Arthrobacter globiformis: one gene and its partner. The protein of the gene in region 1 binds, or shares a complex with, the protein of each later gene. Links are inferred from orthologs where the notes say so. Each region holds a gene or a part of one and is shown on either strand. Other genes may lie near its edges. The genes, in order: mfd and uvrA.

Region 1 (6,875 bases):
ACGGTCAAGACGGCACTCAAGGGCACCGGCGTGCTCACCTGTTCCGTGGTGGGTTTCCCGCTGGGCGCCACGCCCAGCGACGTCAAGGCCTTCGAGGCGCGCGGTGCCGTGCTGGACGGTGCCGACGAAGTGGACATGGTCATCGACATCGCTGCGGCCAGGGCCTCGGACAGGGGCGCCCTGGTGGACGACATCAAGGCCGTTGCCGAGGCCGTCCACGCCGGAGAGGCGATCCTCAAGGTCATCATCGAGACTGCCCTGCTCAGCGATGACCAGAAGGTCCTGGCCTGCGAAGCGGCCGTGGAGGCCGGCGCCGATTTCGTCAAGACCTCCACGGGCTTCAACGGCGGCGGCGCCACCGCCGGGGACATCGCCCTCATGCGGCGCACCGTGGGCCCGGACCTGGGTGTCAAGGCCTCCGGCGGCGTGCGGTCCCTCGAGGACGCACAGGCTATGATTGCTGCAGGTGCAACACGTATTGGCGCCAGCTCCGGTATTGCAATCGTCAAAGGCGAACAGGGTTCGTCTGCGTACTGACCGGCGGCAGCCACAGTTTGAGCCCCGCGGGGCCGAGGAGGAATGAATGTCCAGCAAGATCGACCAGCAAGTAAAGACGCCCCAGAACGAGAACACCCTGGCCGGCAGCATCGTTCTCTTCGTGGTGATCATGGCCCTGTTCCTGGGTGCCATCTACTCGCTGTCCTTCCTGTCCCTGGAGAACCCGTGGCCGATGGCTGTGTGCCTTGGCCTTTTCGCCCTCGCATTCTGGATCCCGCAGACCATCACGGGCCGCTCCGATTCGGCCGGCGAATACTAAAGACCAACCTGAACTAAAAAACCGAAGCCCCGGACTGTGCGAACTGTCCGGGGCTTCAGTTTTTAACGAATGAATCAGGGCAGTCCCAGCAGGCTGCTGGCCAGCCGGCCGGCCAGGGCCAGCGCCGCAGGAAAATGCGTGCCTGCCAGCGACCACGCCGCCAGGCACATTCCCACCATGGCGTAGCCGCTCACCGGTATCAGCACCAGCCATTCCCGCCGGGACCCCGCCCGGCCCAGCAGCGGGATGGAGAACGCGCCGTTGGGCCGCCAGAAGTTCCGCAACACCCACATCCGGCGGAGGAACCTTGGCGGTTTGATCACCAGCGGCCAGAGGAGCGGAACGCCGCCGGTGGTCACCATGTCGCCAACGATGTGCACCACGACGCCGATCAGCATGGACATGGGCAGCCAGGTCCACTGGTGGGGCGCAAACCAGGTCACCAGGCCGGCCATGGCCAAGGCAAAGACCCAGTTGGCGATCCACCCGGACTTCGGAAACAGTTTCAGCGCCTTGGCGGCGATGTTGATCATGAACATGCACAGCAGCCCGGCACCAACGGACAGCACACCCCACGGCGTGTCCACCTGGATCTGCGCCGCAACGGCGGCGAGCAGCACGAACATGGCCGCCCCCAGCACCGAATGCGTGCCCTGCCGGTGGCCGCCGCTGGCATTCTCGATGCCCACGGCGATCATGTTGGACAGCGGCGGCAGCGAGTGTGCCACGGTGCTGGAGCGGTGGTCCCAGTCGCACACCAGGGCGGTGCCCGCCGTCGCCATGCCGCCGATCAGCACACCGGTGGTGTCCAGCGGGTACCAGCCCAGGGTGTACGGCCCCGTCGCGGCAATAGCCACCCACGCCGCGGCTCCTGACGCGGCGTGGTGTCCTCCCATCACGGCTAGCCCTTTGTGGCTTCGAGCGGGACGGGGGCGTCGGCGAAAATGTTGCGAATGACACCGTCGGCCCATTCCAGGATTTCGGCGTCCTGCAGGTCGCGGCCGCCGATCCTTGCCGTTTTCGGCTTGGGGATGAGCACGGCGTCGAGGGCCGGCTTGGACTGGGAGCCGGGGTACATGCGGTTGAGCCGCATGGTCTTCGATTCGGGCAGCTGGGCCGGGGAGAACCGGATGAAGTTTCCCTGCAGGGCGACGTCGGAGAGCCCGGCTTCGCGGGCACCCACCCGGAAGCGCGCGACGGCGACCAGGTTCTGTGCGGGCAGCGGCGGCTCGCCGTAGCGGTCCACGAGCTCGGCGAGGACCTCGTCGATGGCCTCGTTGGTGACGGCGGACGCCAGCTTCCGGTAGGCCTCCAGCCGCAGCCGTTCGCCCGGGACGTAGTCGTGCGGCAGGTGCGCGTTGACCGGCAGCTCGATCTTCATCTCGGCGGCCTTCTCCTCGGCCTCACCGCGGTATTCGGCCACGGCTTCGCCCACCAGCCGGATGTAGAGGTCGAAGCCGACGCCCTGGATGTGGCCCGACTGCTCACCGCCCAGCAGGTTGCCGGCGCCGCGGATTTCCAGGTCCTTCATGGCCAGCTGCATGCCCGCGCCGAGCTCGTTGTGGGTGGCCACGGCCTTGAGCCGTTCCAGCGCCACCTCGCCCAGCGGCTTCTCGGAGGGGTAGAGGAAGTAGGCGTAGGCCCGTTCGCGTCCGCGGCCCACGCGCCCGCGCAGCTGGTGGAGCTGCGACAGGCCGTACTTGTCCGCGCCGTCCACGATCAGGGTGTTGGCGTTGGAGATGTCCAGGCCGGTTTCGATGATCGTGGTGCACACCAGGACGTCGAAGCGCTTCTCCCAGAAGTCCACGATGATCTGCTCCAGCCGGCTCTCGGACATCTTGCCGTGAGCCACCTCGACCCTGGCTTCGGGGACGAGTTCGCGGATTTTGGCCGCGGTCTTTTCGATCGTGGACACGCGGTTGTGCACGAAGAACACCTGGCCCTCGCGCATCAGCTCGCGGCGGATGGCGGCGGAAGTCTGCTTGTCCGTGTACGGCCCCACATAGGTGAGCACGGGATGGCGCTCCTCCGGCGGGGTGGCCAGGGTGGACGTTTCGCGGATGCCGGTCAGCGACATTTCGAGCGTACGCGGGATCGGGGTGGCGCTCATGGCCAGGACGTCCACGTTGGTGCGCATCTTCTTCAGCGCTTCCTTGTGTTCGACGCCGAAGCGCTGCTCCTCGTCCACGATCACCAGGCCCAGGTCCTTGAACTCAAAGTCCTTGGACAGCAGCCGGTGCGTGCCGATCACCACGTCCACGGAGCCGTTCTTCACGCCCTCGACGGTTTCCTTGGCCTCCTTGGACGCCTGGAACCTGGACAGCGGCTTCACGCGCAGTGGGAACCCGGAGAACCGCTCCGTGAACGTCTCGTAGTGCTGCTGCGCGAGCAGCGTGGTGGGCACCAGCACCGCCACCTGCTTGCCGTCCTGCACGGCCTTGAAGGCGGCGCGGACGGCGATCTCGGTCTTGCCGTAGCCGACGTCGCCGGAGACCAGCCGGTCCATGGGGATCTCCCGCTCCATGTCGGCCTTGACCTCGTTGATGGTGGTGAGCTGGTCCGGGGTCTCCACGTACGGGAAGGCCTCCTCCAGCTCACGCTGCCACGGCGTGTCCGGGGCGAAGGCATGGCCGCGGGACGCCATCCGGGCCGAATAGAGCCGGATGAGCTCGCCGGCGATTTCCTTGACCGCCCGGCGCGCCTTGGACTTGGTGCTGGCCCAGTCCGCGCCACCCATCTTGCTGAGCACGGGGGTGTCGCCGCCGACGTAGCGGGTCACCTGGTCCAGCTGGTCGGTGGGCACAAACAGCCGGTCCCCCGGCGCCCCGCGCTTCGACGGCGCGTATTCCAGCACCAGGTACTCGCGCACGCCGATTGAATTTTTTGAGCCCCCGACAGTCACATTGCGCTGGATGAGCTCCACGAACCGCCCGATGCCGTGCTGCTCGTGCACCACATGGTCCCCGGCCACCAGCTGCAGCGGATCCACGGCGTTCCGCCGCTTGGAGGGCATGCGGCGCATGTCCTTCGTGGAGCCCGCGGAGGTGCGGCCGAGCAGGTCGGCCTCGGTCAGGAGCCCGAGTTTCAGTCCGTCCAGGACAAAACCGCGTCCGACGACGGCGGTGGTCACTTCGATGATCCCCGCCTGGGGTTCGTGGTCCAGTGTGTCCACCCGGGCGCAGGGGATGTCGGCGTCGTGGAATAGCTCGGCCAGGCGCTGCGCCGGGCCCGGGCCTTCGGTGGCCACCACGATCCGCCACTGGTCCCGCACGTGCGAGCCGATGAAATCCATCATTTCCGCCACGTCGCCCTGGTACCCGCGCGGTTCACGGGCGTGGAGGTTGAGCACGTCGATGTCCGGTGCCAGTTCCTCGTCCGTGGCCAGCGACGTGATGGACCACCAGGACACCTCGTGCCCGAGGGCCGCGGAGCGGGTCTCTGCGAGCGAGCGGAAACTGGCGGAATGCAGGGCCGCCGACGCCTGCGAGCTCAGATCCAGCGGTGCAGTTCCGCCGTCGGAGGCCGTGGACCACGCGGCTTCCAGGAACTCCTCGTTGGTGGCGGCGAGGTCGTGCGCGCGGGTGCGGACCTTCTCCGGTTCGATGACCACCGAGATGGAACCCGGGGGCAGCTGTTCCATGAACGGGACCATGGCGTCCACGAGGACAGGCGCCAGCGATTCCATGCCTTCCACGGCAATGCCGCCAGCGATCTTCTCCAGCATGTCGGCGGCAGCGGGCAGCTGGGACTTCAGCGTCGCAGCCCGGGACATCACCGAGGGGGTGATGAGGATTTCGCGGCAGGGTGGAGCATGGAGTTCGGTGGGGTGATGCACGCCGGGGGCGGACAGCGAGCGCTGGTCGGCGACGGCGAACCAGCGCATCTGGTCCACCTCATCGCCGAAGAACTCAACCCGGATGGGGTGGTCCTCGGTGGGCGGGAAGACGTCCAGCATGCCGCCGCGGACAGCGAACTCGCCGCGGCGGGTCACCATGTCCACGCGGGCGTAGGCGGCGTCTGCAAGGTTCTTGACGACACTGCTGAAGGGCGCCTCCTGGCCGACCTTCAGGGTCACCGGAACCAGGTCCCCCAGGCCGGCCACGATCGGCTGGAGCACGGCACGGACGGGGGCCACGACCACCCGGAGGGGTCCCGCTGCGTTTTCCCGGTGCGCAGCGTCTGCCGTATGTGCTGGGTCTTCGGAGTGCGCTGAGTCTTCGGGATGGGCCAGGCGCCGCAGGACCGACAGCCGGCGGCCCACCGTGTCCGAGCGCGGGGACAGCCGCTCATGCGGGAGGGTTTCCCAACTGGGGAACTCGGCCACGGCGTTGGCGGGCAAGTAGGCGCGGAGCGCGGCGGCAAGATCCTCGGCCTCGCGTCCCGTGGCGGTGACCGCCAGGACAACACCCGGCGCGGCGTGGTCAGCGGCGGAGCCCCCATTTCCTGCAGCGTTCAGCAGGCCGTCCGCCATCTCCGCCAGGAGCACCGGCCGCAGGCCTGCCGGGGCGCTGATCTGGTAGTCCTCGCTGCGGACACTGAAGCTCCTCCCCGCCTCGGACTGCACGCGGGCGAACGTCCTGTCCGCATGAAGGACGCGGCGCAAGCCATTGAGGGGCAAGCCATTGGAGGGCTGGCCTTTGGGGCGCTGGCCGCTGGGGCTCTGGCCTTTGGAGCTCATGGGCAGGATCTCCTGGAATCTCATTCGAACGCAGGCAACACGAAAAGCCGAGATTCTTGCGAATGCCGGGGCCTCCAGCCTACCCCTGAGGGCACACCGGCGGCATCCGGGCCCCGGATGCCGCATTGCTAAGCTTGCTGAGCACGTGAAGTCCAGCACAGCCCGAAGATCAGCACAGCCACACCGCCGCCGCCCCCAAGGAGACTCCCGTGAGCGACCAGACCGGAAATGACAGCAGCGGAAATGACAGCAGCACGGCTGCCCGGACGGTGCTCGTCACGGGTGCCACAGGGTACATCGGCGGGCGGCTGGTTCCGCGGCTGCTGGACGCCGGCCATCGCGTCAAGGTGCTCGTAAGGTCCCCGGAGAAAATCGCCGGCGTGCCGTGGTTCGACGACGTGGAAGTGGTCCGCAGCAGCCTCGACGACTCCGCAGCGCTGGAGGAAGCCCTGCAGGGTGTCGACGTCCTCTATTACCTGGTCCATTCCATGGCAGCAGGCTCCGGTTTCGAGGCCAAGGAAAAGGCCATGGCCGAACTTGTGGCCGGTGCCGCCGCGGCTGCCTCCGTCCGGCGGATCGTCTATTTGGGCGGCCTGCACCCGCCCAACACGGCACTGTCAACGCACATGCGCTCCCGCGAGGCGGTCGGCGGGGTATTTCTCTCCGGCCCGGTCGACGCCATCGTGTTCCAGGCCGGGGTGGTCATCGGCTCCGGCTCGGCGTCGTTCGAAATGATCCGCCATCTCGCCGAAACCCTGCCCCTCATGCCGGCGCCCAGCTGGGTCCGAAACCGGATCGAAGCCATCGCCGTCCGGGACGTGCTCTACTACCTCGTTGGAGCCGCCTCACTGGCGGACCCCCTCAACCGCACCTTCGACATCGGCTCCCGGGACGTCCTGACGTACGCCGGCATGATGAAGGAGTACGCGGCCGAGGCGGGGCTGCCGCCGCGTCCGGTCCTGGCGCTGCCGGTGCCGGCACCCAGGCTGGCCGGATTGTGGGTTGCCCTGGTGACCCCGATTCCGCTGTCCATGTCCGTGCCGCTGGTCCAGTCCCTGCAGCACGACGCGGTCTCGGCCGAACACGACATCGACACGTACATCAAACAGCCCGGCGGCGGCCTGACCGGCTACCGCAGGGCAGTGGCCCTGGCGCTCGGCAAGGAACGCGACGGGCAGGTGGAAACCATCTGGGCAAACGCCGGCGCCGACGCCGACCCGCTGCCGAGCGACCCTGGCTGGGCCGGACACAGGGTGTATGTCGACGAGCGAACCTTCGCCAGCGACGTTGACCCGTCGCACGTGTGGACGATCATCGAGGGGATCGGCGGCCGCAGCGGCTGGTACTCGCTCCCGCTGGCCTGGAGCGTGCGCGGCTGGC
Region 2 (5,945 bases), 1.3 Mb from region 1 along the record:
CGGCGGCATGCTTACCCTCATGCAGTCCTGCGCAGCCTCAGCGGAACGGGTCTTCGCCCTCCTGGACGAGCCCGAGATCCCCCGCGAGGACCAGGCTCTGGCCCGCCAGGAAAACCTCCGCGGCCGGATTGATTTCGAGGACGTCACCTTCGCATATACCCCGGGGGCGCCGGCCGTCAGCGGGCTGTCGTTCTCCGTCCTCCCGGGCCAGACCGTGGCCATCGTGGGCCACACAGGCGCCGGCAAGACCACCGTGGTGAACCTCCTTATGCGCTTCTATGAGCTCGATTCAGGCCGCATCACGATCGACGGTACGGACATCGCCACGGTGCCTGTGGACTCGCTGCGGTCCAATTTCGCCGTGGTCATGCAGGACGTCTGGCTGTTCAGCGGCACGGTGCGCGACAACATCGAATACGGCTGGCCCGGGGCGGATGATGACCAGATACTGGCAGCAGCCGAGGCCAGCCACGTGGACCACTTTGTGCGGTCGCTGCCCGCCGGTTACGGCACGGTCCTGCGGGACGACGGCGATTCGCTGAGCCAGGGCCAAAGGCAGCTGATCACCATCGCGCGGGCCCGGCTCGCCGACCGCAGCGTCCTGATCCTGGATGAGGCAACAAGTTCCGTTGACACCCGGACCGAGGTGCAGATCAAGCTCGCGATGAACCGGTTGAGGCAGGGCAAGACGAGCTTCATCATTGCCCACAGGTTGTCCACCGTGCGCGACGCTGATCTAATTCTCGTCATGGATCACGGACGCATTGTTGAACAGGGGACGCACAGCAGCCTGCTGTCCGTGGACGGCCATTACCGGCACCTGTATGAGGCCCAGTTCCGCGGGGTGGACCGCGAACTCGGCGCCATCCGCCGGCACCACGGCAGGCACGCCGCCGGCCAGCAGCGCTACCGGGAGTCCGGCCTGTGACCGCCGGCGATGCCTTCCCGGGGCGGTGGAAGCCGAACACCGGCAGCTCCGTGGCCCTCTTTGAGCAGCTGCGGCTCCACGTGATCGAACAGGCGGACCAGGGAAAGCTTGCCCCCGGCACGCGGCTGCCGGCAGTGCGGGCCCTCGCCGGAACCCTCGGCGTGGCACCCCACACGGTGGCCCGGGCGTACAAGGAACTCGAAGCTGCGGGCGTCGTCGCCACCAAGGGCCGCAACGGGACGGTGGTCTGCGCCCGCGACGAGCGTTGGGGGGCTTTGTCCGAGGCCGCAGCCGATTATGCCGCAGCCGCCAAATCCCAAGGCGCAACTTTCGCCCAGGCGGTGCACCTGCTGGCGGCTGCCTACGACGCTGAGTAGCGGGGGTGGCGTAGCACACCCGCGTGGATATTCGAAGAAGTTTTCGACTAGCATTAGTGGGTGCCTAAAGCCGTAGCTGAAGAAACCGCTGTTGCCCCCTCCGCCGTCGTCCCCCTGAGCCCCGCCAAACCGGAGCGCCCGGATCTGTCCCGGCTGGTGGTTAAGGGCGCCCGCGAGCACAACCTCCGCAACGTCGACCTCGACCTGCCCCGCGACGCCATGATCGTCTTCACGGGTCTGTCCGGCTCCGGAAAGTCGTCCCTGGCCTTCGACACCATCTTCGCCGAAGGCCAGCGCCGCTACGTCGAATCGCTCTCCGCGTACGCCCGGCAGTTCCTGGGCCAGGTGGACAAGCCCGACGTCGACTTCATCGAGGGCCTGTCGCCGGCGGTCTCGATCGACCAGAAGTCCACGAGCAAGAATCCGCGCTCCACCGTGGGCACCATCACCGAAATTTACGACTACATGCGTCTCCTGTGGGCGCGCGTGGGCCGTCCGCACTGCCCCGTCTGCGGTGAACCCGTCATCAAGCAGACGCCGCAGCAGATCGTTGACCAGCTGCTCGAACTGGAGGACGGCACCCGTTTCCAGATCCTCGCCCCGGTGGTGCGCGGGCGCAAGGGTGAGTTCGTCGACCTCTTCAAGGAATTGACGGCGAAGGGCTATTCCCGCGCCCGTGTCGACGGCGACCTCGTCCAGCTGAGCGATCCACCCAAGCTGGGCAAGCAGTTCAAGCACACCATTGAGGTGGTGGTGGACCGGCTCGTGGTCAAGGAAGGCATCCGGCAGCGCCTGACGGACTCCATCGAAACGGCGCTTGGCCTCGCTGAGGGGCGCGTCCTGGCCGACTTCGTCGACCTTGAATCCGACGACCCCCACCGCACGCGTGCCTTCTCGGAAAACCTGGCCTGCCCCAACGAGCATCCGCTGGCCATCGATGAGATTGAGCCCAGGTCCTTCTCGTTCAACAACCCATTCGGCGCCTGCTCGGCCTGCAGCGGCATCGGCACCCGGCTGGAAGTCGACGAGGACCTGATCATTCCCAACCCGGAGCTTGCGCTGGAGGACGGGGCTATCGCGCCGTGGTCCCTGGGCGCCGCCACCACCGAGTACTGGAACCGTTTGCTCGACGGGCTCGCCAAGGAACTCGGGTTCTCCATGACCACGCCGTGGCAGGACCTTCCGGCCGACGTCCGGCAGACTGTCCTGCACGGCAAGGACCACAAGGTTGTGGTCCAGTACCGCAACCGGTTCGGCAGGGAGCGCAAGTACAGCACCGGCTTCGAAGGCGTGGTGCAGTACGTGCACCGCAAGCACACCGAAACCGAGTCCGACTACGCCAGGGACCGGTACGAGGAGTACATGCGGCAGATCCCCTGCCCGGCCTGCAACGGCGCGCGGCTGAACCCGGCGTCGCTCTCGGTTCTCATCAACGGCAAGTCCATTGCCGACGTCGCGCGGCTGCCCATGCGCGAATGCGCAGCATTCCTGGACAACCTCGTGTTGACCGGCCGTGAGGCCCAGATCGCCCACCAGGTCCTCAAGGAGATCCAGGCCCGTCTGACCTTCCTGCTGGACGTGGGCCTGGAATACCTGAACCTGGAGCGCCCCTCCGGCACCCTCTCCGGCGGCGAGGCCCAGCGCATCAGGCTCGCCACCCAGATCGGCTCCGGCCTCGTGGGCGTCCTGTACGTCCTGGACGAGCCCTCCATCGGGCTGCACCAGCGGGACAACAGGCGCCTGATTGAGACCCTCACCCGGCTGCGGGACCTGGGCAACACCCTCATTGTGGTCGAGCACGACGAGGACACCATCCACGAGGCGGACTGGATCGTGGATATCGGCCCGGGAGCCGGCGAGCACGGCGGGCAGGTGGTCCACTCAGGGTCCTACGAGGCACTCCTGCAGAACACGAAGTCCCTGACCGGGGACTACCTCTCCGGCCGGAAGAGCATCGACCTCCCCAAGAAGCGGCGCAAGTACGACAAGAAGCGAGAGCTGAAGGTGGTCGGCGCCCGCGAGAACAACCTCGTCAACGTTGATGCCGCCTTCCCCCTCGGCCTGTTCACCGCCGTGACCGGCGTCAGCGGCTCCGGCAAGTCCACTCTGGTCAACGAGATCCTGTACAAAGTGCTGGCCAACAAGCTCAACGGCGCCAAGCAGGTGGCCGGGCGCCACCGCACAGTCCAGGGCCTCGAGCACCTGGACAAGGTGGTGCACGTGGACCAGAGCCCCATCGGCCGCACCCCGCGCTCCAACCCGGCAACGTACACCGGCGTGTTCGACCACATCCGGAAGCTCTTCGCCGAGACCACCGAAGCCAAGGTCCGCGGCTACATGCCCGGACGGTTCTCCTTCAACGTCAAGGGCGGCCGCTGCGAGGCCTGCTCCGGTGACGGCACGCTCAAGATCGAGATGAACTTCCTGCCGGACGTCTACGTCCCGTGCGAGGTCTGCCACGGTGCGCGCTACAACCGCGAGACCCTCGAGGTGCACTACAAGGGCAAGACCATCGCCGACGTCCTGAACATGCCCATCGAGGAGGGTGCCGAGTTCTTCGCGGCGTTCTCCCCGATTGCGCGCCACCTCAACACGCTCGTGGACGTCGGTCTCGGATACGTCCGGCTGGGCCAGCCCGCTACCACGCTGTCAGGCGGCGAGGCGCAGCGCGTCAAACTGGCAGCCGAGCTGCAGAAGCGGTCCAACGGCCGCAGCGTCTATGTCCTCGACGAGCCCACCACCGGGCTTCACTTCGAAGACATCCGGAAGCTGCTCATGGTGCTGCAGGGCCTCGTGGAGAAGGGCAACACTGTCATCACCATCGAGCACAACCTCGACGTCATCAAGAGCGCCGACTGGATCGTGGACCTGGGCCCTGACGGAGGCTCCGGCGGCGGCCGGATCGTGGCCTCTGGCACCCCCGAGCAGGTCTCCAAGTCCTCGGAGAGCCATACCGCAAAGTTCCTGGCCGAAATCCTCGGCTAGCAGGGCCAAAGCCGGACGCCCACCAAGAAAGGCGGCCCCCAGGACAACTGGCGGGCCGCCGTCGTCGTTAAACTACTCGATCGTGGCCGAAGTATTCTTCGAACGGCATACGAGTTTGAGCAGGCGTGCCATCATGAGAAACTAAGCCGGTGACTTCAACAACAGTGCCCGTGATCTTCGACCTGGACGGCACTCTTGTCGATCCGGCCGGCGGGATAACAGACGGAATTGCCGCGGCCCTCACCGAACATGGCCTTGCTGTCCCAAGCCAGGACCTTCTAGACGCGATGGTGGGTCCCAAGCTGAGCGATTCCCTGCTGAACGTCGCGGCTGTTCCGCCGGCCATGCTCAGGGCGGTCATCCGGACCTACCGGATGCATTACCTGGACTCCGGCATTTCCCAGAGCCGCCTGTACCCGGGCATCGTTGACCTGCTGGACGGCTATGTCGCGGCGGGGCGGCCCGTCGCGGTGGCGACGCAAAAGCCGGAAGCCCTTGCGCACATCGTGCTTGAACACCACAAAATCGCTCGCCGGTTCCTCACCATCAAAGGCTCAGCCGCGGATGAGACCGCGGCTGCGGCCGGTCCGGTCGGCAAGAGCGGCATCATCGCCGCTGCCATGACGGCCCTCGGAACGCAGCATGCCGTGATGGTGGGCGACCGTGCGCAGGACGTGGCCGGAGCGTTGGCCAACGGACTCGACTGCATCGGCGTCAGCTGGGGTTTTGCGCCCGACGGCGAACTGGAGGCAGCTGGAGCGGTGGCCGTCGTGCACGACACCGCCGGCCTGTGCGCCAAGGTCGAGGAGCTGGAGAACGTCCGTGCCGCAGCCCTGAGCGAGGTGCGCAACGATGGAGCTGTTTGACGGCGTCCGCTGGACGACGCGGACCCTTATCTCCGGTACCTGCCGGCCGACCGTCATCGGGCTGGAGAACGTGCCCAAGGACGGTCCCTTCATTGTGGCGCCCAACCACCTCTCCTTTCTGGACAGCGTGATTGTCCAGGCGCTCATGCCGCGTCCCGTGGCTTTCTTTGCCAAGGCGGAGTACTTCACCACCAAAGGCATCAAAGGCCGCGTGATGAAGTCCTTCTTCGAGGCAGTCGGCTCCATCCCGGTCGAACGCGGGGAACAGGCCGCAAGCGTGCAGGCCCTTAAGACACTCCTGGACATCCTCGAGGACGGCAGGGGCATCGGCATCTACCCCGAGGGCACCCGTTCCCGTGACGGAATCCTCTACCGGGGCCGGACCGGCGTCGGCTGGCTGGCCCTCACCACCGGCGCGCCGGTGATCCCGGTGGGACTTATTGGTACCGAGAAGCTGCAGCCCGCTGGCCGCAATGCAGTCAAGCCCCAGCACTTCACCATGAAGGTGGGGGAGCCGATCTACTTCGACAAGACCGGGCCGGACCATTCCCTCCCCGCCCGGCGCCAGGTGACCGACCGGATCATGGACGCTATTGCCGAGCTCAGCGGCCAGGAGCGCTCCACGAGCTACAACCAGAGCAAGGTCATCGAGTAGGCCGCTCCCTCGGAGGGGCCGGCCGTTCCTTCACGATGGCCTGCGGCAATCCGCAGCCCCTCAGCTCAGTAGACTGGAAACGTGGCAGATCCATCGAGTTATAGACCCCAGACGGGTGAGATTCCGACCAATCC

What was found.
Region 2: the proteins of mfd (region 1) and uvrA are in contact, whole or in part, in a crystal structure (PDB 4DFC), measured with the Escherichia coli proteins. The link is inferred for Arthrobacter globiformis from one-to-one orthologs.

Annotation. Positions count from the first base shown.
Region 1 is NZ_JAUSYZ010000001.1:1,772,901-1,779,775, reverse strand. Bases 1,519-5,891 are described here. They hold mfd (transcription-repair coupling factor), read right to left. Parts: upstream 5,496-5,891; coding sequence 1,719-5,495; downstream 1,519-1,718. Other genes in these bases: QF036_RS08070 (metal-dependent hydrolase), read right to left, coding at 1,519-1,713. Also shown: deoC (deoxyribose-phosphate aldolase), read left to right, coding at 1-537; QF036_RS08075 (hypothetical protein), read left to right, coding at 584-817; more of QF036_RS08070, read right to left, coding at 892-1,518. UniProt on the Escherichia coli protein: Couples transcription and DNA repair by recognizing RNA polymerase (RNAP) stalled at DNA lesions. Mediates ATP-dependent release of RNAP and its truncated transcript from the DNA, and recruitment of nucleotide excision repair machinery to the damaged site.
Region 2 is NZ_JAUSYZ010000001.1:3,045,006-3,050,950, forward strand. Bases 1,048-4,490 are described here. They hold uvrA (excinuclease ABC subunit UvrA), read left to right. Parts: upstream 1,048-1,365; coding sequence 1,366-4,290; downstream 4,291-4,490. Other genes in these bases: QF036_RS13725 (GntR family transcriptional regulator), read left to right, coding at 1,048-1,305; QF036_RS13735 (HAD hydrolase-like protein), read left to right, coding at 4,440-4,490. Also shown: QF036_RS13720 (ABC transporter ATP-binding protein), read left to right, coding at 1-928; more of QF036_RS13725, read left to right, coding at 925-1,047; more of QF036_RS13735, read left to right, coding at 4,491-5,156; QF036_RS13740 (lysophospholipid acyltransferase family protein), read left to right, coding at 5,143-5,811; excinuclease ABC subunit UvrC, read left to right, coding at 5,893-5,945. UniProt on the Escherichia coli protein: The UvrABC repair system catalyzes the recognition and processing of DNA lesions. UvrA is an ATPase and a DNA-binding protein. A damage recognition complex composed of 2 UvrA and 2 UvrB subunits scans DNA for abnormalities.